2 regions of the Streptococcus jiangjianxini genome follow, and region 1 is predicted to be linked to the other one. Evidence: predicted binding sites of a transcription regulator. Region 1 holds the regulator's gene; the other holds the start of a gene.
What was found. The regulator HrcA, encoded in region 1, represses chaperone genes, less so after heat shock. The targets are predictions, from matches to a motif close to TTAGCACTCNNNNNNNNNGAGTGCTAA.
Positions count from the first base shown of each region.

Region 1 (4,217 bases):
GCTCAAAGTATCGTGGAAGTCGATACAGCCAACTGGGCGGAGCCTTGGGATGTTTTAAGCAAACGTATCTACGACGGTTTTGAAGCTATGGCTAAAGAAATAGAAAGCCAAGGGGGAGGCAATGCTATTGTGGTCAGTCATGGTATGACTATCGGTACGTTTATATGGTTGATTGATAACAATCAAGAAAAACAGCGTATTGAAAATGGAAGTATCTCAGTCGTGACCTATAAAGATGGTCAATTTAGTATTGAAGCTGTAGCAGACTTATCTTACCGTGAAAAAGGAAGAGAGATCATCAACGCAAATGAGAAGTAAGTTAGGGAAATCGTCTCTAGTCATTTTGGGACTCGCTTTTTTAGTCTTAGTCGGTGGGCTATTCTGGTTTAGAAGTCAAGGAGACTCCCAAAGATCCACTGGAAGTAGGAGAATCGAGCCAGCCGAGCAAGTTTCTGAAAAGAAAAAAACACCAAAGAAAACATCGCAAATTTCAGACTTGCCCAAGGTCTCGCCTTCTGATTGGGAGCTAATTTTGGTGAACCGTGATCATATCACACCAGAGCTAAATCCTGATTTAGAGACGGTTGACAACATCACTGTGGATAAGCGAATTGCTGAAAATGTTAGAGCCTTTCTAAAAGCAGCCCAGGAAGTAGACCCTGCTTTTCATTTGATTTCTGGTTACCGCAGTGTTGCCTACCAAAAGGAATTGTTCCAATCATATGTAAATCAGGAAAAGGCTAACGATCCTAGCTTGAGTGATCAAGAAGCAGAACAATTAGTCAAAACCTATTCCCAACCAGCGGGAGCTAGTGAACACCAAACTGGTCTCGCTATTGATTTGAGTACTGTGGATGCTTTGAATCAAGCGGATAAGGCTAGTATGGAAAAAATTCATCAAATGGCTCCTGACTATGGGTTCGTCCTTCGTTTTCTAGAAGGGGAGACGGCCTCTACCGGTGTTGGCTATGAAGATTGGCATTTTCGATTTGTGGGTAAAGATTCTGCGCGCTATATGACTGAGCACGGCTTGACTTTGGAAAATTATATTAAGCAATTGGAGGAGAAATAGAGTGAGACGACGTTTTAAATTTTCATTTTTTATTAGTCTTACCATTGCTTTTGTATTGATTGGCATCTTGCCACTTGTTTTGAATTACCGAAGTTTATCGGCAGAGAAAAAAGTTGCAACTGGATTGGACAATGAACGATTTATTGAAAAAATTGCTCCTGAAGTTCAAGAGTTGTCAACCTATTATGGAATCAGACCATCTGTCCTAATTGCTCAGGCGGCTTATGATTCCAATTTTGGTCAAAATTTATTAGCTGCTAAGTATCATAATTTATTTGCGATTCCTGCCCAACCCGGTGATGATAGTATTCGTCTGAAAAATATGGAACGCAACGAAGGTAATGTTAGTGAAGTTGAAAGAGATTATGCTATTTACCCCTCGTGGAATCATGCTTTGGAAATTTATTTAGCAGGACTCAAGGATGGTAGTCTAGCCAATAAAAATTTGTATAAAATCTTAGCAACCGCTTCGAGTATTAGTGTAGCTACTCAAGCATTTTACCGCTATGATTTCACGCACGATGATGATTATGCTAATCAATTGGAACAGATCATTAAAGAATATAACCTCGAAAAATACGATAAACAGACAAATTAGCACTCTATAAAAAGGAGTGCTAATTTTTTGAGTTTTTCTCTTGACTTCTTCAACTAGAGGTGTATAATTAGAATTATAAATTAGCACTCTACAAAAAGGAGTGCTAAAGCGTAAAGGGAGGTTCCATGATTACACCAAGACAAAATGATATTTTGAACTTAATCATCGAAATGTTCACCCAAACGCATGAACCAGTCGGTTCTAAAGCATTACAAGGTTCGATTGATTCTAGCTCAGCAACTATTCGTAATGACATGGCTAAGCTAGAAAAACTTGGCTTTCTGGAGAAAGCCCATACGTCTAGTGGTCGCTTACCGAGTCGAGCAGGCTTTCAATATTTCGTTCAAAACTCTTTGAGATTGGAAAGTATCGATGAGCAGGATGTCTATCAGGTGATTAAAGCTTTTGATTATGAAGCTTTTCGTCTAGAAGATATTTTTGCTACAGCAGGTCATCTCCTAGCTGATTTGACAGGCTATACTTCTGTGATTTTAGATGTGGAGCCTAAACATCAGCGATTGACAAATTTTGAAGTCGTACAATTATCCAATCATGATGCACTAGCAGTAATGATGTTGGATGACTCCAAACCAGTTACAGTTCAATTCGCTATTCCTAAGAATTTCTTGACCAAAGATTTGGAAACCTTGAATGCCTTGGTTAACGAGCGCTTTCTTGGTAAAGCAGTTCTTGATATTCACTACAAGCTCTTGACAGAAGTGCCGCAGGTCATCCACAAGTACTTTAGCACTACAGATAACATCTTGGACTTATTTGATTACATTTTTCAAGGACTTTTCCGTGAGACTATCCTTATTTCTGGCAAGGTAAATGCTTTAAGCTATGCGGATTTAGCGACTTACCAGTTCTTGGACAATGAGTCTAAGGTGGCTATTGAAATGCGTAATCATTTGACGGAGGAAGAACCGACCACTATCCAGGTGGCAGATAGTAGTGAACCCGCCCTTGCTAATCTAACCGTCATTCGACATCAGTTCCTGATACCGTATCGAGGTTTTGCTCTCTTGAGTTTGATCGGACCTGTCGAAATGGACTATCGACGTGCGATTAGCCTGATTAATGTGATTAGTCGAGTCCTAGCTTTGAAGTTGGCTGATTATTATCGCTATTTAAGTGGTAATCATTACGAAGTTAATTAAGATATAGAATAAAAAGAGGTGACGCTGTGTCAGAAGATATTAAAAACGAAGAAATCGTTGATGAAACGATTGACAATGAAACCGACACTGAAGAGATTGTTGATGAAACTGTCGAATCAGAAGAAGCTACTGAAAAATCAGAATTAGAATTGGCCAATGAACGTGCCGATGAATTCGAGAATAAGTATCTGCGTGCACACGCGGAAATGCAAAATATTCAACGACGTGCTAGTGAAGAGCGTCAAAGTTTACAACGCTATCGCTCACAAGATTTAGCTAAAAAAATCTTGCCAAGTTTGGATAACTTGGAACGTGCCTTAGCCGTTGAAGGCTTGACAGAAGATGTCAAAAAAGGACTTGAAATGACACGTGAGAGCCTACTACAAGCCTTTAAAGAAGAAGGTGTCGAAGAAGTTCCGATGGATGTATTTGATGCCAATTACCATATGGCTGTCCAAACCCTACCAGCGGATGACGACCATCCAGCAGATACTATCGCAGAGGTCTTCCAAAAAGGCTATCAACTGCATGACCGATTGTTAAGACCGGCCATGGTGGTGGTTTACAACTAGCTATTTCTGATGGTTGCTAAAGCAATTCATCAGAAAACGGCAAACGCTATGGCGAATTGCCTAAGCTGCTTACTAGCTCGCGATTAAAATAAATGCGGCTTTAATCGCTCACGTCGTAATAAACGACTTGACCGCAACGTCGTAAAACTATAAAGTAATCAAAAGGAAAGCAAGTCCAAGGCTTGCTAGTATGATAATTTCCACTGTGATGAAAGTAATGGCAGCTCAAGTTACTGTTACGAAAAGGGCTTTGAATCCAACGCTTCAAAGTAGGCAATGTGATGACATTCAATTGTCGACACGTCCCAAGTACAGAAGGAAATTATCACAAAAATAAAGTAAAAGAGGAAAAAAATGAGTAAAATTATTGGTATTGACTTAGGTACAACTAACTCAGCTGTTGCAGTTCTTGAAGGAACAGAAAGCAAAATTATCGCTAACCCAGAAGGTAACCGTACAACACCTTCAGTTGTTTCATTTAAAAATGGTGAAATCATCGTTGGTGATGCTGCTAAACGCCAAGCAGTTACAAACCCAGAAACGATTATCTCAATCAAATCAAAAATCGGAACTTCTGAAAAAGTAGCTGCTAATGGAAAAGAGTACACACCACAAGAAATTTCAGCTATGATTCTACAATACCTTAAAGGTTATGCTGAAGATTACCTTGGTGAAAAAGTTGAAAAAGCTGTTATCACAGTTCCAGCATACTTTAATGACGCACAACGCCAAGCAACAAAAGATGCTGGTAAAATTGCTGGTCTTGAAGTAGAACGTATTGTTAACGAACCAACAGCGGCAGCGCTTGCTTACGG
Region 1 covers NZ_JBEHGL010000005.1:23,491-27,707, forward strand. Annotated here, with positions in the region: gene ABP870_RS03785 (histidine phosphatase family protein) at 1-318, shown strand, start outside; gene ABP870_RS03790 (M15 family metallopeptidase) at 308-1,072, shown strand; gene ABP870_RS03795 (glucosaminidase domain-containing protein) at 1,074-1,670, shown strand; gene hrcA (heat-inducible transcriptional repressor HrcA) at 1,796-2,830, shown strand; gene grpE (nucleotide exchange factor GrpE) at 2,857-3,402, shown strand; gene dnaK (molecular chaperone DnaK) at 3,757-4,217, shown strand, end outside.

Region 2 (4,217 bases), on a different contig from region 1:
AGGCCAACAAGAATCGTGTCTGGCTGGCGATGTCTCTAGGGGCAATGATTGATATTATTGGTTATGGACTAGGTAGAGCTTTTCTTTATGCTAATCCTCAATATGCGATGCTGAAATTACCCTTTGACGTGTTAGCAGCTGTTCTCTCGATGTTGGTTGTTTATTGTCTTTATTTTAGAACATCAATTGTTAAGGATTTTCAGACTTATTGGAACCTCCGATAATGCAAAAGGTTGCGTCAATCATGATTGACGCAACCTTTTTTCTAGTTTTCTTCAATAACAGCTTCAGCTTTTGTGTTTGATTTGATGACGATATGTCCATTTGAAGTCATGATAGCACGGAGATTTTTTTCTGAAGGATTTTCAAGGTAATAATCTGTGATAGCATCTTCGATATGGTCTTGGATAGTTCGGCGCAGTGGTCGAGCCCCCATTTTTGGATCATAGCCAAGGTCAACCAGTTTTTCCTTAACTTTATCGGTTACCTCGAGGTGGAGGCCGTTGACAGCGAGACGGTCGTTAACATCTTCAAGCATAAGGTTAACAATCGTAAGAAGGTTTTCTTTTTCAAGGGCCTTGAATTCGATAATACCGTCAAAACGGTTCATAAACTCTGGACTGAAGAAATCACCAAGCTGGTTAAGTACAGAATTGGTGCGACCTTCACGAGCAGCACCGAAACCAACAGAAGCTTCAACTTTGCCAGTACCGGCATTAGAAGTCATGATAATGATGGTATCTTTGAAGCTGACCGTACGACCTTGACCATCAGTTAGGCGACCATCATCAAGGACTTGGAGAAACATATGCATGACATCTGGATGAGCTTTTTCAACTTCATCAAGTAGGATAAGTGAATATGGGTTGCGGCGGACTTTTTCAGTTAATTGCCCAGCCTCTTCATAACCAACGTATCCTGGAGGAGCACCGACAAGTTTGGCAACAGCGTGCTTTTCCATGTATTCAGACATGTCGAAGCGGATCATGCTGTCAGCGGAACCGAAGAGTTCGATAGCTAATTGTTTGGAGAGTTCTGTTTTACCAACACCAGTTGGCCCTACAAAGAGGAAGGAACCGATGGGGCGATTTGGAGAGCCAAGACCGACTCGGTTACGACGGATAGCTTTTGCAATTTTATCGACAGCATCATCTTGACCAATGACATGTGATTTAAGGTCATCCGCCAAATGAACCAATTGGCTTTGTTCTTTTTCTTTGAGATCGCCAACGGGGATATTAGTTTTTTGCTCAATAATAGCTTCGATATTTTTTTCCGTAATAATAGGGATGTCTTGATCGTCTATTTTTTGAGCTTGCATTTCCTTGTACTTAGCGATTTGATCACGATAGTAAGCGGCACGTTCGTAGTCTTCATCATGTGTTGCTTGGGTCTTAAGATTCTCAGCTTCAACTAGGCGCTGATCTATTTCTTGCGGATCAACAAAATTCAAGGTTAAATTCATCTTAGAACCGGATTCGTCAAGAAGGTCAATAGCCTTATCGGGAAGGAAGCGATCTTGGATGTAACGATTGGAAAGAATGGCTGCCGCTTCGATAGCATCAGAGCTGTATTTGACATGATGGTAATCTTCGTATTTGGGTTGAATTCCCTTTAAGATGGTGATGGTTTCTTCAACACTTGGTTCATCGACTTTAACCGGTTGCATACGACGTTCCAAAGCAGCGTCTTTTTCAATAATACGATACTCATTAAGAGTTGTTGCCCCAACTAATTGAAGCTCGCCACGTGCGAGAGCAGGTTTTAGGATATTACCAGCGTCCATATTGCCATCGCCAGCACTACCGGCACCAACAATTTCATGGATTTCATCGATGAAGAGAATCACATCTTGGCGATTGCGAATTTCTTCCATGAGCTTTTGCATACGCTCTTCAAATTGACCACGGATACCAGTTCCTTGAACAAGGCTGACAACATCTAAACGAATGACTTGTTTACCCTGGAGTTTTTGTGGAACATCAGCATCGACAATTTTTTGAGCTAGGCCTTCCACAACAGCTGTTTTACCAACTCCGGGCTCACCGATAAGAACAGGATTGTTCTTAGTACGACGGTTTAGAATTTCAATGACACGAAGAATTTCATCGTCACGGCCAATAACAGGATCAATGTCACCTTGACGAGCGATTTCAGTAATATTGATACCGAATTCCTCTAGGAGACCTTGGTTCTTTTGCTGAGCAGGTCCTTGAGGACCGTTTGGTTGACGGTTTCCTGGGCCCTTGTTGCCACCTTGACCACCAGCTTGTGTTTTAGGACTATTTGGTAAATCACCGCTAAAGGCGCGGAAGTTATTGAGATCACCAAAGAAATCATCGAAAAATGGATTCATAGACGATGACGCTCTTTCTTGGCCTAAATTTGACAAAAGACTGTTTTTAGGATCCGTTTTCATGATTTGATAACAGTTTTGGCAAAGATCGACTTGTTTTTGCCTTCCATTAACATTAGTGTATAAATGGATAGTTGATTCATTTAATTGACAATTTTGACAAAGCATAGATATACCTCGCTTTTTGAGAGATTTTTAAAAGTGAAATGTTTAAATAGATATAGGACTTTTATCGAACCAAATTCATTTTGGTCAAATATAGTCAAACTTTATCTGACTTTATTATAGCATGATCGTTCTGCATTGCAAGTAAAAAGTTCAAAAAATTGGCAGTCTAACTAAAAGAGTGCTAACGAATTTTTTAACAGCTTAATATCAGGAAAATAGTTGATTTAGTGTTACTTTGAAAGCTTTTGTGGTAAAATAAGAGAAATCAATAGAAATAGAGGAGTATGATATGGAATCACATTTAGTGAGAATCATCAATCGTCTTGAGCTTATGGCCACAGATGGCGGTAATTTAAAACGTAATTTTGAGCGAGAAGGAGTTGTTGTTGCAGAAGTATCATTCAGTAACGATCCAGAAAACGGACCAGTTTTCACTTTGCGCGATGTTGAAGCTAAGGAGTTATATTCGTTTGATAGCATTGATTTGATTGCAATGGAAATTTATGATTTACTTTATTAAGTTAGTAGAAATGAGTCTGGGACATGGTGGCAGGCTCATTTTTATTTTGCCTTTAAAGGGTAGTATTAGGGGGATATTAGAGAGGTCGCTGGTAGCTAATGTAGAAACTCAGGTGTTAGAACTGATATGGCTTGAATTGAATATTTCAATGGATTTTCGCCTTCTTTATACAAAAAAAGAGGTTTTATTGTATAAAAATACCGAAAAACATTGTATTTTTAGTTTATCTATGCTATGATGGTTCTTATCTTTTAGTAAATAGGAGTTCGTTATGGATTTTTCTTTCCTTCCCAAGTATTGGGCTTATTTTAACTACGGTGTCATAGTCACCATTATGATTTCTGCTTGTGTTGTCTTTTTTGGAACCATTATTGGTATTTTAGTGGCATTTTCAAAAAGGAGTTCCTTTAAGCCTTTAGCTTGGCTAGCCAGTTTTTATGTTTGGGTATTTCGGGGGACTCCTATGGTAGTCCAAATTATGATTGCATTTGCCTGGATGCATTTTAGCGGAGCACCGACTGTTGGTTTTGGTGTCTTAGATATGGACTTTAGCCGTCTTTTGCCTGGCATTATTATTATCTCATTGAACAGTGGCGCCTATATTTCGGAGTCTGTTCGTGCTGGTATTGAGTCTGTACCAAAGGGACAGCTGGAAGCAGCCTACTCACTAGGTATTAAGCCTAAAAACGCTATGCGTTATGTTATTTTGCCTCAAGCGATTAAAAATATCTTGCCGGCTTTGGGGAATGAATTTATTACCATCATCAAGGATAGCTCACTTTTACAAACCATTGGGGTAATGGAACTTTGGAATGGTGCGCAGTCTGTAGTAACAGCAACCTATATTCCTGTCGAACCACTCTTGTTTGCGGCATTCTACTATTTAATGATCACAACAGCAATGTCTAGATTATTGCAAATCCTTGAAAAACGAATGGGTAATGGAGGAACACTATAATGACAGAGACATTAATTTCAATTGAGAATTTGCATAAACACTTTGGCCAAAATGAAGTGTTAAAGGGAATCAATCTAGACATTCACAAGGGAGAAGTTGTGGTTATCATTGGTCCTTCTGGATCAGGAAAATCAACATTTCTTAGGACCATGAATTTACTAGAAATACCAACTAAAGGTAGTGTTACTTTTGAAGGTATAGACATTACTGATAAA
Region 2 covers NZ_JBEHGL010000010.1:23,351-27,567, reverse strand. Annotated here, with positions in the region: gene ABP870_RS05580 (ECF transporter S component) at 1-224, shown strand, start outside; gene ABP870_RS05575 (ATP-dependent Clp protease ATP-binding subunit) at 266-2,524, opposite strand; gene ABP870_RS05570 (DUF1797 family protein) at 2,814-3,044, shown strand; gene ABP870_RS05565 (hypothetical protein) at 3,028-3,282, shown strand; gene ABP870_RS05560 (amino acid ABC transporter permease) at 3,316-4,002, shown strand; gene ABP870_RS05555 (amino acid ABC transporter ATP-binding protein) at 4,002-4,217, shown strand, end outside.
Region 2: ABP870_RS05575 (ATP-dependent Clp protease ATP-binding subunit) is a predicted target of HrcA. The motif match lies at 2,683-2,709, and genes of this name have one in related genera.